DNA from 3 places in the Yersinia mollaretii ATCC 43969 genome. Region 2 is predicted to be linked to each of the others. Evidence: predicted binding sites of a transcription regulator. Region 2 holds the regulator's gene; each other region holds the start of a gene.

Region 1 (4,878 bases), 820 kb from region 2:
CCTTCGGCTGAGACATGCTTCACCGGGAGGTCACCCGTCAGAATGCCCTCCTCTACTCGGCTGATGCTGCTGTTGGTGTGGATGCCTTTGGAGAGCAATAGATAGCGGGTCGCGGCACCGACCCAACTACTGATGGTATGGGGAATCGCTTCACTGTGGCTGGCACCAATAAACTGGCGCAGTTTCTTCATTCGCTGGCGAATCTCGGCGGGTGTTGATGCCGGTTCGCTCAGCATCGCTTTCAGCTCAGGGGTGAAAGTATCGGGGTGGTTCACCAGTACCAGATAGCTTTCACATGCTTGGGTAATCAGCGCCAGTGACTCGGTGTGCAAGACCCGCAAACGGCGGTTACAGCGCTGCCAGCGGGAGGACTCCATCATCAGATAGCTGCGCATCCCATTGAGCGCAGTGGTATTTTTGACCAAATCATTCCACGCACGATCGATTTCCGTTTTTTCCGCTGGACGAATACAGAGCTGCAACAGCTTATATTGATCCACCAAAACCTTATCCACCAGCCGATCAATATCCTGCTTAATCGATCGCGGGGAGAAGAGCAGATCCGCCATCACGGCACAGACGATCCCCAGCACAATTTCACTACAGCGCTCGACGGCAAACTGCGGCGTCAACAGGGGTGTCTCACCGGTGGTGACAATAATGATCAGCGCGGTATAACCGGCCAGACCAAACGCATAGGAGTTTTCGACCCGCACCAGTGATGAGATCCAAGTGCACACCCCCGCCCACAGGCAGCACAGCATCAGGGTTAAGACTGGCGCTCTGATGGTCAGCACGATAATAACCAAACCACCAATACAGCCGATAAATGTGCCGATAATGCGCAGCCAGCCACGGTGACGAATCGCGCCAGAGAATGGCTCACCACCCGCAGCAAAAGCAGGGCCAGCGGCGACAATCGCGGCGGTCAGCACCGACCAGCGCGGCGTTTCCAACTGCAAATGAAAGCCCAGAAACAGTGCCGCCACAATGGCGAAACTCAGCTTAAAGGCAAAGCGCAGACGGATAAAAGTCGGGCTGGTCATCTTAGCCAAACTCGCGCAGGCGATGCATCAACTTGATCATCGGCGATGCCTGATTGGGGTCACGATCACTCGCTCCCGTGATCACGACTGTCGCGGTGGTGCCTGCGGGGTAGGGATGCTGCTGATCTTCGCTGTCCAGACGAATCTTCACGGGCACGCGTTGCGCCAGACGCACCCATTCCAAATTGTTATCGATGGTCGCCAGCCCTTTGCTATCGACACTGCTACTGCTATTGGTCACCCCAGCGGAGATACTATCAACAGTGCCATGCAGAATGCGGTTGCTGCCCAGCGGGGTAATTTCCGCTCGATAGCCCGGTTTCACCCCTTCTAACTTCGTCTCTTCCAGATAGGCCAAAAGATAGAAAGTGTCTTTTTTCACCAAGGCGACCGCCGTCGCGCCTCGGTTAATAAACTCCCCCGCATGGACATTCAGATTAGTCACCCAGCCCTGTGCAGGCGCTCGCACCGTGGTGCGCTCCAGATCAAGCTTAGCTAAATCACGCACTGCAATGGCTTTTGCCAGTTGATGTTTCACGGTTTGCAGCACATTGCTGGATTGGTCGATCTCCTCTTGTGACAGCGCTTGAACCCCCAGCCGTTGCCGTCTGCCGGATTCGCGCTGCTTCTCAGCAGCCAGCGTTTGATAGTAGGCGACATCCGCTTCCGCTTCGGCCAGTGCCTGCTGATAGCGGGGTTGGTCAATCACAAATAAGATTTGGCCTTTCTGCACCAGTTGGTTGTCTTTCACCGGGACATCCGTGATCAAACCGCTGACATCTGGGGCAATTGCCACCACATCGGCGGTAAATTTAGCATCACGGGTCCACGGTGATTCAGTGTAAAAAGACCACACTTTAAAAACAGCAATAATCGCCAGTAAAACCACCAGTAAGGTGATGCCGACACGGATGATTTTTAATGAAAAAGTACTCACGGCAACCTCAAGATGAGAGACGGGAAATTAAGTAAAAAAGGCAGCAATACAGCGCAGTATTAAAGAGTGCTGGGTGCCAGACAAACTCATAAATACCCGTTGGTTGCAGCACACGACGCACGACAAAAAAAAGTGCCAGCGAGAGAAGCAGCTCAAGAAAGATCGGCGGGAAAGAGAGGCCGAAAATCACCATCACCGGAAGCAAACCCATTCTGTAAATCCTTTCTGTTATTCAATGCCGGTGAAACTAATCAATGTCAGTGAAACTATTCAATGTCGGTAAAACAGGCTGAGTTAATAATAAGACATCGCGGTAAACTCATCCAACCACGGCCAAAAGCCGCAGCCCTAAAATTAACTTATAGGGTAAACTTGGATAATCAGTATGACGGCAACTGGGGCAAGGTGAGGAAACACCGCGACTACGTAGCTTTCAAACTTTTCGTGTTCGAATATCACGTTTTTTCAAACATCAGACTATTCTCCCGACAGCAGTATATTAGCCTGCTTATTATCAACTTATCTACAATGTGTGATCTAAATCACTTTTAAGCTAGAGTTAACAATCAATGCAGAATGAACCCTTCAGACAGCATGAACAAACCAGATAGGGCAAAAAAATGGAAAGATTAAAAAGGATGTCTGTATTTGCCAGAGTCGTTGAGTGTGGATCTTTTACTGCCGCCGCACGGCAGTTGGAGATGAGTGTGTCGTCGATCAGCCAGACCGTATCAAAGCTGGAAACCGAACTGAATGTTAAGCTGCTGAACCGCAGCACCCGCCGCATTGGCCTGACCGAAGCGGGCCGAATCTATTATCAAGGCTGTCGGCGCATGTTGCAGGAGGTGCAAGAGGTGCATGAGCAGCTATACGCCTTTAACAATACGCCCACTGGCACCTTGCGAATCGGCTGCTCATCCACCATGGCACAAAATGTGCTGGCGACCATGACCGCAGATATGTTGAAAGAGTATCCCGGCCTCTCCGTGAATTTAGTCACCGGCATTCCGGCACCGGATCTGATCGCCGATGGTTTGGATGTGGTGATTCGGGTGGGGGCGTTGCAAGATTCGGGGCTATTTTCCCGCCGTCTCGGCTCAATGCCGATGGTGGTCTGTGCCGCTAAAAGCTATTTGCTGCAACATGGCACCCCCGAAAAACCGAGTGATATGATCAACTTCTCTTGGCTGGAATACAGTGTCAGGCCAGACAGTAATTTCGAGCTGATCGCACCAGAGGGCATCACCACACAAATATCGCCGCAAGGCCGCTTTGTCACCAATGACTCACAAACCATGATCCGCTGGCTTAAAGCGGGCGCAGGTATCGCCTATGCACCATTAATGTGGGTGATAGAGGAGATTAAACGCGGCGAAGTGGAAGTGCTGTTCAAGAAATACCACTCTGATCCGCGCCCGGTATACGCGCTCTATACCGAAAAAGACAAAATGCCACTCAAGGTTCAAGTCTGTATCGATTATCTCACCGAATATTTTAAACGCGTCGCTGAGGTATATCAGGGCTATCGCTAACCTATCATTAGGCTTTTATTGATCAAGAAGCCTAATAACAATCCGACGGAAATCGGTTTCCAATCAAGACAAAAACTGTCTTTAAAAAATAAGAACTTTCTCTAATATAAATCACCAATAATAAGAAAACTCCTAATTCCAACCCTACCCTTAGCAATCACCGATTTCCCACAAATTGACCAAACAAGACGCAATCATTCTAATATATGGAATAGACGACGGCGCATAGAGTCCTATATATTTCAGATTGCATATAGCGCATTTGATAACCAAAAAGTGGTGCATATGTTTATATCAAAAAACTTGCTCGTATTTATTACCACGGTTCAAGAAGGCTCGCTAACCAATGCGGCCGTTAAATTATTCTCAACTCCGCCGCCGATGAGCAGGAGTATAAAAATACTTGAGGACGAACTGGGTTTCAAACTATTTACCCGCACAACAACTGGGCTTAAATTAACAGAAAAAGGCAGTAATTTTTATAAGGATATTATCCCCACATACACACGTTTAACCGAACTGAGTACCGCCTACAAAAGAGAAAAAAGTGGCACCATTAATATCGGGACTCATCAGTTAAAATCTGAGTATGCAGGTTTTATATGTGATTACTTTTTAGCTTTGAACAATTGCAATATTGAACTACAAGAAAACATAAATGATATAAATCAACTAGATACAATCCTAAGCACCAAAGAGATAAAAGATTGTGATTTAGACGTGAAATTAGTCACTCATTGCAAAGCCATTTTGTTATATGCCTCACATTTAGATGAATTGCCCGATAAGTATGAATACTTAAAACAGCTCCCTTTTTTACAAAGTAACATGTTTTCCGCATCATGCAGCTTTAAACAATATCTAGAACATATGAAACAGCAAGGGTACAGAGAAAAAATATTACATATAGATGATCAACGTGTTCGCTATAATTTGATTGAAAAAGGGGCGGGAATCTCCATTACTTCGGATGATTTTAATTTAAGAAAAGAGTCACACCACGTATCAAACATCAGCTTCGATAAAGATATTAATCTCGACATAAATTATTACTTATATTTTAAAAGCTCAGTTATTAGTAAGAAATTATTTATTCAGCATATACAGAAAAACTCTCGCCTTTTGTGGCAGGAGGAGAGAGTGATAAGTTAATCACATGTCATGATACCCATATAGCACTCAAGTGAGTTCTATTATCAGCATCTCCATAATCTAATCATATAGAGGTATTATATGCCAAATACAAACAGTCACTCGGTGTTAATTGAGACACAATTCGAAAATGAAATTAAGGCTCTGAATATTCCAGAATTTAATACCGCTTTCGATGTGGTGGCAGAAAGCCCCGCGCTATTTACTGAGC
Region 2 (4,878 bases):
ACAAAATCCGGCGCAAATTACGTTCCAGTTCAGAGATTTGTGTATCAGGCGCGACATCTGGCACTTGCACAAAATCGTTATTCCCCTCGATGCTATCTGACTCCAGCCGCTGCTGGCACTGCTGAATTGCCATCTCACAGATCTGCAAATATTCTGCCGCCAGTGTGGCACTCATCAGATGATGATGATCCTCCGCTGGTGTGGCTGATTCAGTTAATGGATGCTCTCGCGTCAGAATAGTCATTTCGTTGATATGCCCCACAATCAGCTCGCTATGGGTCGCCCACAGCCGCATATCCGCCAAATATTTTGAGTTGAAGCCCGGCTCTTGCATCGCCTGATTCAGTGAGCTTAAAACGGTATTACTGGCTTTGTTGACCTGAAGGCGCTCATAGGCGAGTTGGGTGATATCAGGGTGAGGCGTTAGCAGCAAGCGCAGGATTTTCTGGTAAGCCCCCAGCGCCTGATGCGCATTTTTACGCAGCAAACCGCTTTGCCACTGTGGCCATAACCACAAGGCGCTGGCAAAGGCCAGTGCACAGCCGATTAAGGTATCCAGCAGACGCGGCACTAAAAAGTCAGCGCCATCGCCGGTTAATAGCTGCAAGATATACACCGCAGTGATGGTTCTGCCGATCACCGCCAGCCCGTAGTTTTTGCGCTGAACCAGATAGGAGGCCAGAGTGATGAGCAACATAATGCCCAGCGTGGCCCCTTCTGGCATCTGCAAATGCAGCAAACCCGCCGCCAACACTAGCCCGAACAGTGTCCCAAGGGCGCGGTGATGGATGCGCACCTTGGTGGCGTTATAGCCGTTTTGCGTCACCAGCATCACGGTGAGCAAGATCCAATAAGGTTTTGGCAGTTGCATCAAAGCCCCAATATAGCTGCCAGCGGCCAGCGTCACCCCCAGTCGTGCCGCATCGCGCAGTGCTCCAGAGTTAAACGACAGATAGCTGACAAAGGCGGGCCAAAGCGGCTGCTGTTGCTGACTAGACATCAACTCGCGGTCATACAGCGGGCGTCGGTTGCTCAGCAACTGGGCAATATGGCTGACATGGTAGTAGCTAAACTGCGCGACAGGATTATCGGGGTGCTGCTGGGCGATCTCTTCCAGCTCAATCAGTGCATCACCTGCGGTAAAATTGGTCTTAGCATGGTGGTGGTAGAGAATATCATCGGCAATAACGCGTATCTGAGCCGAGATAACCTGAGTATTGCGGCGAATGACCTCCTCGAATTGGCCCTGCTCCATCAACTCTTGCACTTTCTCCGGCTGATTCAGCGCCGCAGTAATGTGCTCTTGCAGGTCGAGCGCCATCTGAAACAGCCCCAGTAGCCGCTTTTGCTCTTTTTTAGTGGCATTATTGATTAAGTTAAATTGTTGATAAAGCTGATTAATCTTATCCATTATCCCCTGTTGACGATCGAGCAGTGGGGGGAGACTCTTTTCGGGCGGCAGATGCTGGGAGAATAGGGTGTATTTGGTGTCGTAATAATCCGCCAGCAAATGATAGAGCTGACTTAAGGGCTCGCGGATCGGCTGGTCTTTGCATAACCGGAACCATAGCCAGTTAAATACGCCATACCAGAGTGTCCCCACGGCGCACAACAGGGGGGCTTGCCAGATAGGTGCACGGCCAACCATGCTGAGGCTGAATATTGCGGCGATTAACGCGGCAGGCAATAAGCGGCCATGGAGGGGGCTGATCGCGCCATTGACACCCAGTACCAGTGCCAATCCGAGCATGATCCACGGCAGGGGAATGTGCCACAGCAACAGCTGTTGGGTCAGGAAACTGCTCAGTGTAAAGAGCGCACCACCGATAATCAGCCGTCGGAAGAAGTGTTGGTGTGGGGTATCCAGCGAGGCAATATTGCAACACGCGGGTATCAGGGAGAACATCAGCCCAAGTCGCAGCTCGCCTATGACAAATCCCAAGGCGGCTGGAAGGCAGAGAACCAATGTTTGGCGTAATGCGTAGTTTACTTCAGGATGATAAATAACCCGTTGCCACTTCATGTAGGCCCCAGAAATTTATTGATCACAAAAGATTGAGAAAACCGATGCCGAGGGTATCGGCACCGGTTTATAGGGAATTAACGGGTGCCGTAAACGACAATCGTTTTACCGTGTGCGGAGATCAGATTTTGATCTTCCAGCATTTTGAGTATCCGCCCCACAGTTTCGCGGGAGCAACCCACTATTTGACCAATTTCCTGGCGTGTAATTTTAATCTGCATCCCATCTGGGTGGGTCATGGCATCAGGCTGTTTTGCCAGATTAAGCAGCGTTTGTGCAATGTGCCCAGTGACATCAAGGAAAGCGAGGTTACCCACTTTCTCGGATGTAATCTGAAGGCGGTTCGCCATTTGTGAAGACAGGCGCATCAAGATATCTGGATTTACCTGAATCAACTGACGGAATTTTTTGTAAGAAATTTCAGCCACTTCACAGGCGGTTTTTGCTCTAACCCAGGCACTACGTTCTTGGCCTTCTTCAAATAATCCAAGCTCGCCGATGAAATCCCCTTGGTTTAAATAGGAGAGAATCATCTCTTTACCTTCTTCATCTTTGATCAGCACCGCAACGGAGCCTTTCACGATGTAGTAAAGCGTTTCGGCCTTTTCACCTTGGTGAATTAGCGTACTTTTCGATGGATATTTGTGGATATGGCAATGAGACAGGAACCATTCGAGAGTCGGGTCTGTTTGTGGCTTGCCGAGAACCATTCGCTGTTATCCTCTGTTGTTATCGCTGCCTAACTTAACAGGGCTCAGAGTTCCCTGTACGGCGTGCTTATAAAATACACTTTCTTTATACCCGACATTTTTTGGAATCTATTGGGTATAGCATATTAATTTGCTCAACTGCCGAAAGGTATAGCCAATATACGTACCGGATAGAAACCCTTCACTGAGTATTGATCACTACCCTATTTAATTCTAGAAACAACACTTTCGGTTCTGTTTGTAGCACAGGATGAGGTCAGTGTCTTGTGTTGTATCGCTTCAGCATGATGAACATCGGGTTACATTGCCAGTTTCTAAATGAAAGGGTAGTCTGGATCAGGAAATTTAACTGGGAGTGAGTGTTATGCAGGCACGTGTAAAGTGGGTTGAGGGGCTGACATTTTTGGGTGAATCGGCGTCAGGACATCAAGTTTTGATGGATGGAAATGCTGGCGACAAAGCACCTAGCCCAATGGAGATGTTGTTAATGTCAGCGGGTGGCTGTAGCGCGATTGATGTGGTGTCGATTCTGCAAAAAGGGCGTAACGACGTGCGCGATTGCGAGGTCACCTTAACCTCTCAGCGCCGGGAAGAAGCACCGCGCCTGTTTACGCAAATCAATTTGCATTTTATCGTCAGCGGCAAGGGCCTCACCGACAAGATTGTTGAGCGTGCCGTTGAGTTATCCGCAGAGAAGTATTGCTCAGTTTCCCTGATGTTAGGGAAAGCCGCGACCATCACTCATAGTTTTGAAATCCGCGAAATCGCCTAAACCCTTCGTGCTTGAAGCTGCAGGGTTGTTAGCTAGGTTCGCTCACCCGAATCACTAACTTGTCGTCAGTGATTCGGGGGCGTGACCGCTGCCATGCCAAGAAAGAAGGAGATTATCCGATCTTCTTCCCTTCCAATAACTGCTGCACTAGCGGTGCCATAATCAGCTCCATCGCCAGTCCCATCTTCCCACCCGGCACCACCAATGTGTTGATATTGGAGATAAATGACCCTTGCAGCATGGCCAGCAAGTAGGGGAAGTCGATCTGATCCAAACCCCGGAAATGAATGACAACAAAACTTTCATCCAGCGAGGGAATGGCTTTCGCCGCAAAGGGGTTGGAAGTATCGACGGTCGGCACACGCTGGAAGTTAATATGGGTGCGAGAAAACTGTGGCGTAATGTAGTTAATATAATCGTCCATAGATCGCACCACGGAGTCCATCACTGCTTCACGGGAGTGGCCGCGCTCGCCGGTATCGCGCACCAGTTTTTGAATCCACTCCAGATTGACAATAGGCACTACGCCGACCAATAAATCGACATGCTTTGCCACATCATGATGCTCGGTCACGACACCGCCGTGCAGCCCCTCATAAAACAGCACATCGGTAGGCTCTGGCAGTGACTCCCACGGGGTGAATGTCCCCGGAATCTGGTTATAAGGCACCGCCTCATCATAAGTGTGTAAGTACTTACGTGAGCGCCCCGTGCCATGCTTGCCATACTCCGACGCACTCTGCTCCAACTGACCAAAGTCATTGGCTTCTGGGCCAAAATAGCTGATATGTCTACCTTGATCCCGCGCCTTACGGATGGCGGCATCCATTTCGGGGCGGGTATAGCGATGGAAGCTATCACCTTCAATTTCTGCTGCGCGAATATTCAACTGCTGAAATATTTTGCGGAATGCCAGACTGGTGGTCGTCGTCCCTGCGCCACTTGAGCCGGTAACGGCTATAACCGGATGTTTAGTTGACATATTAGCTGTAACTCCATGGAGTGGGTCTCTCAGTGGCCGGGGCGGCATTGGCCTGTTTTCGTTAATCGATACGGATTATTTTTAAGGCAAAGTGTTCAGCTTGTCACCTTGATTTTCATCAAATGTTCTTGCGACAAGAGGAGAATTAAGGCTGCTCTTCTGCATCGGCGCGGAATGAACCCCGAGGCATAATATTGATAGTTTCATGTAACTCCGACCAGACTAAAACGGCATCACCGCTCACCAACTGGCGGCGGACATCCTCGACTTTTTGTGCCAGCGAGCGCTCATGTTCGCCATAATCCGTGCCCTCGCGCAGCACGAAGGCTTCCAGCAGATTATCCAGCGTTTCACTGTCGACGTGTTGCCAAGGAATGATCATTACTGTTGC
Region 3 (4,878 bases), 220 kb from region 2:
GTTCCAACAGCAACTGGGCACCCTGCGCGATAAAACCGATCGTATTCAGGCGTTGGCAGGTTGGGTTGCCGCACAAATTGGTGCGGACGTTAACCATGCCACACGCGCGGGTTTGCTCTCCAAGTGTGACCTGATGACCAACATGGTCTTCGAATTCACCGACACTCAAGGTGTGATGGGGATGCACTATGCCCGTCACGACGGTGAAGCGGAAGATGTTGCGGTCGCGCTGAATGAGCAATACCAACCCCGTTTTGCGGGCGATGATTTACCGTCTAATCCGGTGGCCTGTGCGCTGGCGATTGCCGATAAAATGGACACGCTGGCGGGTATCTTCGGTATCGGTCAACACCCGAAAGGCGATAAAGACCCATTCGCGCTGCGCCGTGCGGCCTTAGGTGTGCTGCGGATTATCGTCGAGAAAAACTTGCCGCTGGACCTGCAAACTCTGACTGAAGAGGCTGTGCGTCTGTACGGCAGTAAACTGACCAACACCAAAGTGGTCGATGAAGTGATTGAGTTCATGCTGGGTCGCTTCCGCGCTTGGTATCAGGATGAAGGTCATAGCGTTGATACCATTCAGGCGGTGTTGGCGCGCCGTCCAACCCGCCCGGCTGATTTTGATGCCCGGGTGAAAGCGGTAACCTATTTCCGCACACTCGATGCTGCCGCGACACTGGCCGCCGCGAACAAACGTGTGTCGAATATTCTGGCGAAATCGACAGATACCCTGAATGACCATGTTCATGCTTCGGTGCTCAAAGAGCCGGCAGAGCTGAAACTGGCTACTCATTTAGTGGTCTTGCGCGATAAGCTGGAACCGGTCTTTGCCGCGGGTCAATATCAGGAAGCGCTGGTTGAACTGGCCGCATTGCGGGAAACCGTCGATGAGTTCTTCGACAGCGTGATGGTGATGGCGGAAGACGATGCGGTTCGCGTTAACCGACTGACACTGCTCAGCAAATTACGCGAGCTGTTCTTGCAGGTTGCTGATATTTCGTTGTTGCAGTAAATCTTGTACTTGGCTCGTCACAGGGGAGCGTATATCGCTCCCCTTAGGCTATACCCGTCATACTTCAAGCTGCATGTGCGTTGGCTGCGTTCGATAACCCGAATCATTGACCTGGTGTCAACTCATCGGGATGACCTCACTTGCCGCCTTCCTGCAACTCGAATTATTTTGGGTATATTCTTACATAGGAGTAGTTTCACATGACTTTTGCATTGAATACGACCCGATATTCGCGTTGGTTAGCGCCATTTTTGGCACTGTTGGTGGTGTTTCAACTGACTGCCTGCGGGGATAAAGAGCCTGAACAACGTAAGGCGTTTATTGATTATCTGCAAAACACGGTAATGCGTAGCGGGATGAAGCTGCCGACACTGAGTGAAGATCAAAAGCAGAAATTTGGCCCTTATGTCAGCGATTACGCGATTCTAGTCACTTTTTCGCAGCAACTCACTAAATCTGTGGATGCCAGCTTGACGCCGGCTATCGCCCAAATCAATGAGATTCGTGTGGCGCAGGATTATTTGAATAAGCGCGATGCACTACAGCAGTCTGCGGGGGCTTTGAATCTGTTAGTACAGCAGATTCGCACCGCCAAAACACAGGCCGATAGTGCTGTTGCCGCGTTGAAACAGCCTGATGATTTGAAGGCGGTATTCAATAAAGCCTTTGAGAACATTGTGACTCAGCCCACCAATGTGTTGATCCCAGCCATTCCGGTGGTCTCTGCTTTTGTGCAAGACTTGGCCCAAGTTGGCGATTTCCTGCAACAGCAGGGGGCGCAGGTCACCTTTAATAATGGTGGCATTCAGTTCCAGACACCACAGCAAGCCGCCTTGTATAACACCATGATGGCTAATTTGGTCGCCAAGTATCCGGCGATGATGGCGGCACAGAAGAGTGTGATGAGTGTGATGCAGTGATTTGATTTTGTGTTTTTGGATAGCAGTAACAGCTTGTCCTACATCATTGCGGATGTAGCTGAGTTCGGTAGCGGTGAGAGCCTGGCAGTTATCATTTTGATGACAGAGCAGTATGCCAGATAGGCTCCATCGCTTTTTTTTGCAGTAAGCAGGGCTAGGGAGCTGTATTTTAGGCACTTTCTGTACATTTATCGATTAATGAAAGTAATGACTAATAAGCTTAAATATAATTCTTTTTTATCAAAAAAAGGTGTTAGTTATTATGTCGGTAATCAAATGTCATACCCAAAGAAATATAAGCTCGCTTTTTACATCTCAATCTCATTCTGCTCGAGAAAATTTAGAAAAAAATCCATCATTTTCTTTCAAAGACACGATATCAAGCATAAAGAATTATTTGGTGAAAAACTCATACTCCCCTTACATAATGGAAATTAAATTAAAACTAAAAGAACATAAAATTAAAGTTGAGTTAAAAGAAAGAGAAAATCAAGCTAGAGAAAGGGATATTGAACATGATTTTAAAAAGATAACTATTTCAAAGCCTATAGCTGCCGTGGTTCCAGTGACTGTATTTGGGGGTAATGTGCCTGCCGATATCAAGCGTTATACTAAAGATGGGGAGGTGGAGCTTTCTGGAGATTATTACCGGGAAAATAAAAAAACGCTAAAGATTAACACGATTAAAAATTTCTCAGAAATATCGTCAAAAAATGCAATGGTTCTGTTTGAGACCACTGAGTTACAAGTCGGTGAATTATTTAGCTAAGAAACGTGCAAACTATAATTCATCAAGTGACTGAGCCACTATTGGGTAACATGTATTTTATGATGTTACCCGATGATATTTTTGATGTGAAGTTTCCCCATTTGTCGCTGTTGCTTTATTACACACTCCCCACGCACCTCCCCCGCATGGAAGTTATTGGGCAGGTGAATGTCACATATCTTCTCTGCGAACAAAAATAACTTGTGATTAACATCACATTTTCAAAACAAATCCACCCACGCAAAATGTGATGAATATCACTATTTATCGCATTTTTAGCTTAAAAATTATCCGCCGTGACTTTCTTACAGCTCAGTAGTGTGATCAGTGTCAACAAATAGCCCCCCGTTATGGGGGTGTAAGTGTGATATTGATCACATGAATCCCACGAGCTACGCGTAGGTAAAGGAGCGTGCTAGAGTTTGTTTTGCATACAGCGTGTTTGTATCCGATAGCATCGGCGGGTTTTGCAGAACTGCCTCAACAAAACAATTATATCGCGCTCTTATTGTTAGCGCGTACCAATAGGGGTGTTTTATGTTTTCACCGGACGCAAAGGTCAGAATTCAAAATTTTGGCCGATTCCTCAGTAATATGGTTATGCCCAACATCGGCGCATTTATCGCCTGGGGTATTATCACCGCACTGTTCATTCCTACCGGCTGGCTGCCCAATGAAACTTTAGCCAAACTGGTCGGCCCGATGATCACCTACCTGTTACCACTGCTGATCGGTTTTACCGGTGGCCGTTTGGTGGGGGGCGATCGTGGTGGTGTGGTGGGTGCGATTACCACCATGGGGGTTATCGTTGGTGCGGATATGCCAATGTTCCTCGGCGCGATGATCGTCGGCCCACTGGGCGGCTGGTCAATCAAACACTTTGACCGCTGGGTTGAAGGCAAGATCAAAAGCGGCTTTGAGATGTTGGTTAACAACTTCTCAGCCGGTATCATCGGTATGCTGTTGGCGCTTCTGGCCTTCATGGCGATTGGCCCACTGGTAGAAGTGCTGTCTAAAGCATTGGCTGCTGGCGTGCATATCATGGTGCAGAACAACCTGCTGCCATTAACCTCTGTCTTCGTCGAACCGGCCAAAATCCTGTTCCTGAATAACGCGATTAACCACGGTATCTTCTCACCTCTGGGTATCCAGCAGGCGACGGAAACGGGTAAGTCTATCTTCTTCCTGATCGAAGCGAACCCAGGCCCAGGTATGGGTGTGTTGATGGCTTATATGTTCTTCGGCCGAGGCAACGCCAAGCAATCTGCTGGCGGCGCGGCGATCATCCACTTCTTTGGTGGTATTCACGAAATCTATTTCCCATACGTTCTGATGAACCCACGCTTATTGCTGGCGGTGATTCTGGGCGGTATGACTGGCGTGTTTACCCTGACTCTGCTGAACGGCGGTCTGGTATCACCCGCTTCTCCTGGCTCTATTCTGGCGGTATTGGCGATGACACCTAAAGGTGCTTACTTTGCCAACATTGCTGCGGTGGCTGCGGCCTTTGCGGTCTCCTTCGTGGTCTCCGCTATCCTGCTGAAAACCTCGAAAGTGAAAGACGACGAAGAGGACACACTGGAAGACGCCACTCGTCGTATGCAAGACATGAAAGCGCAGTCTAAAGGTGCACAAGCCGCGAATGCCGCTGCTGCGGCGGGCGACTTAAGCACCGTGCGTAAAATCATCGTGGCCTGTGATGCCGGTATGGGTTCCAGTGCGATGGGTGCCGGTGTATTGCGTAAAAAAGTGCAGGACGCGGGTCTGAAACACATCTCCGTGACTAACTGCGCGATCAACAACCTGCCGGATGATGTCGATCTGGTGATCACGCACCGGGATTTGACTGAGCGGGCGATGCGCCATGCACCGCAGGCGCAGCATATCTCGCTGACTAACTTCCTCGACAGCCAGTTGTATACCAATCTGACGACACGTTTGGTTGAGGCAAGTGCGAGCTTGGCAACCACACAGAAAGTGATTGAAACACTGGATGATAGCTTCGAGGCTTGGGAAGCTAACCTGTTCAAGCTGGGTGCAGAGAATATCTTCCTCAATCAACATGCTACGGCCAAAGAGCAAGCGATCCGCTTTGCGGGTGAGCAGTTGGTAAAAGGCGGTTATGTCGAGCCAGAGTATGTTGAGGCGATGTTGGAACGTGAAAAACTGACCTCCAC

The links. Region 2 encodes CRP, which controls carbon source genes, mostly activating them, when cyclic AMP is high. Its sites were predicted from a motif close to ATGTGANNNNNNTCACAT; they were not measured.
Positions count from the first base shown of each region.
Region 1: a site for CRP is predicted at 2,514-2,531, ahead of aaeR (HTH-type transcriptional activator AaeR). Genes of this name have one in related genera too.
Region 3: a site for CRP is predicted at 3,064-3,081, ahead of HRD69_RS05785 (PTS mannitol transporter subunit IICBA). Genes of this name have one in related genera too.

Region 1 is NZ_CP054043.1:711,695-716,572, forward strand. Features, by position in the region: gene aaeB (p-hydroxybenzoic acid efflux pump subunit AaeB) at 1-1,046, opposite strand, end outside; gene aaeA (p-hydroxybenzoic acid efflux pump subunit AaeA) at 1,048-1,983, opposite strand; gene aaeX (p-hydroxybenzoic acid efflux pump operon protein AaeX) at 1,991-2,194, opposite strand; gene aaeR (HTH-type transcriptional activator AaeR) at 2,604-3,515, shown strand; gene HRD69_RS03160 (LysR family transcriptional regulator) at 3,801-4,667, shown strand; gene HRD69_RS20550 (hypothetical protein) at 4,749-4,878, shown strand, end outside.
Region 2 is NZ_CP054043.1:1,536,434-1,541,311, forward strand. Features, by position in the region: gene HRD69_RS06700 (YccS/YhfK family putative transporter) at 1-2,023, opposite strand, end outside; gene crp (cAMP-activated global transcriptional regulator CRP) at 2,101-2,733, opposite strand; gene HRD69_RS06710 (OsmC family protein) at 3,098-3,505, shown strand; gene HRD69_RS06715 (phosphoribulokinase) at 3,618-4,487, opposite strand; gene HRD69_RS06720 (YheU family protein) at 4,633-4,869, opposite strand; gene HRD69_RS06725 (hydrolase) at 4,869-4,878, opposite strand, start outside.
Region 3 is NZ_CP054043.1:1,319,287-1,324,164, forward strand. Features, by position in the region: gene glyS (glycine--tRNA ligase subunit beta) at 1-1,012, shown strand, start outside; gene HRD69_RS05775 (DUF3053 domain-containing protein) at 1,213-1,932, shown strand; gene HRD69_RS05780 (hypothetical protein) at 2,195-2,701, shown strand; gene HRD69_RS05785 (PTS mannitol transporter subunit IICBA) at 3,239-4,878, shown strand, end outside.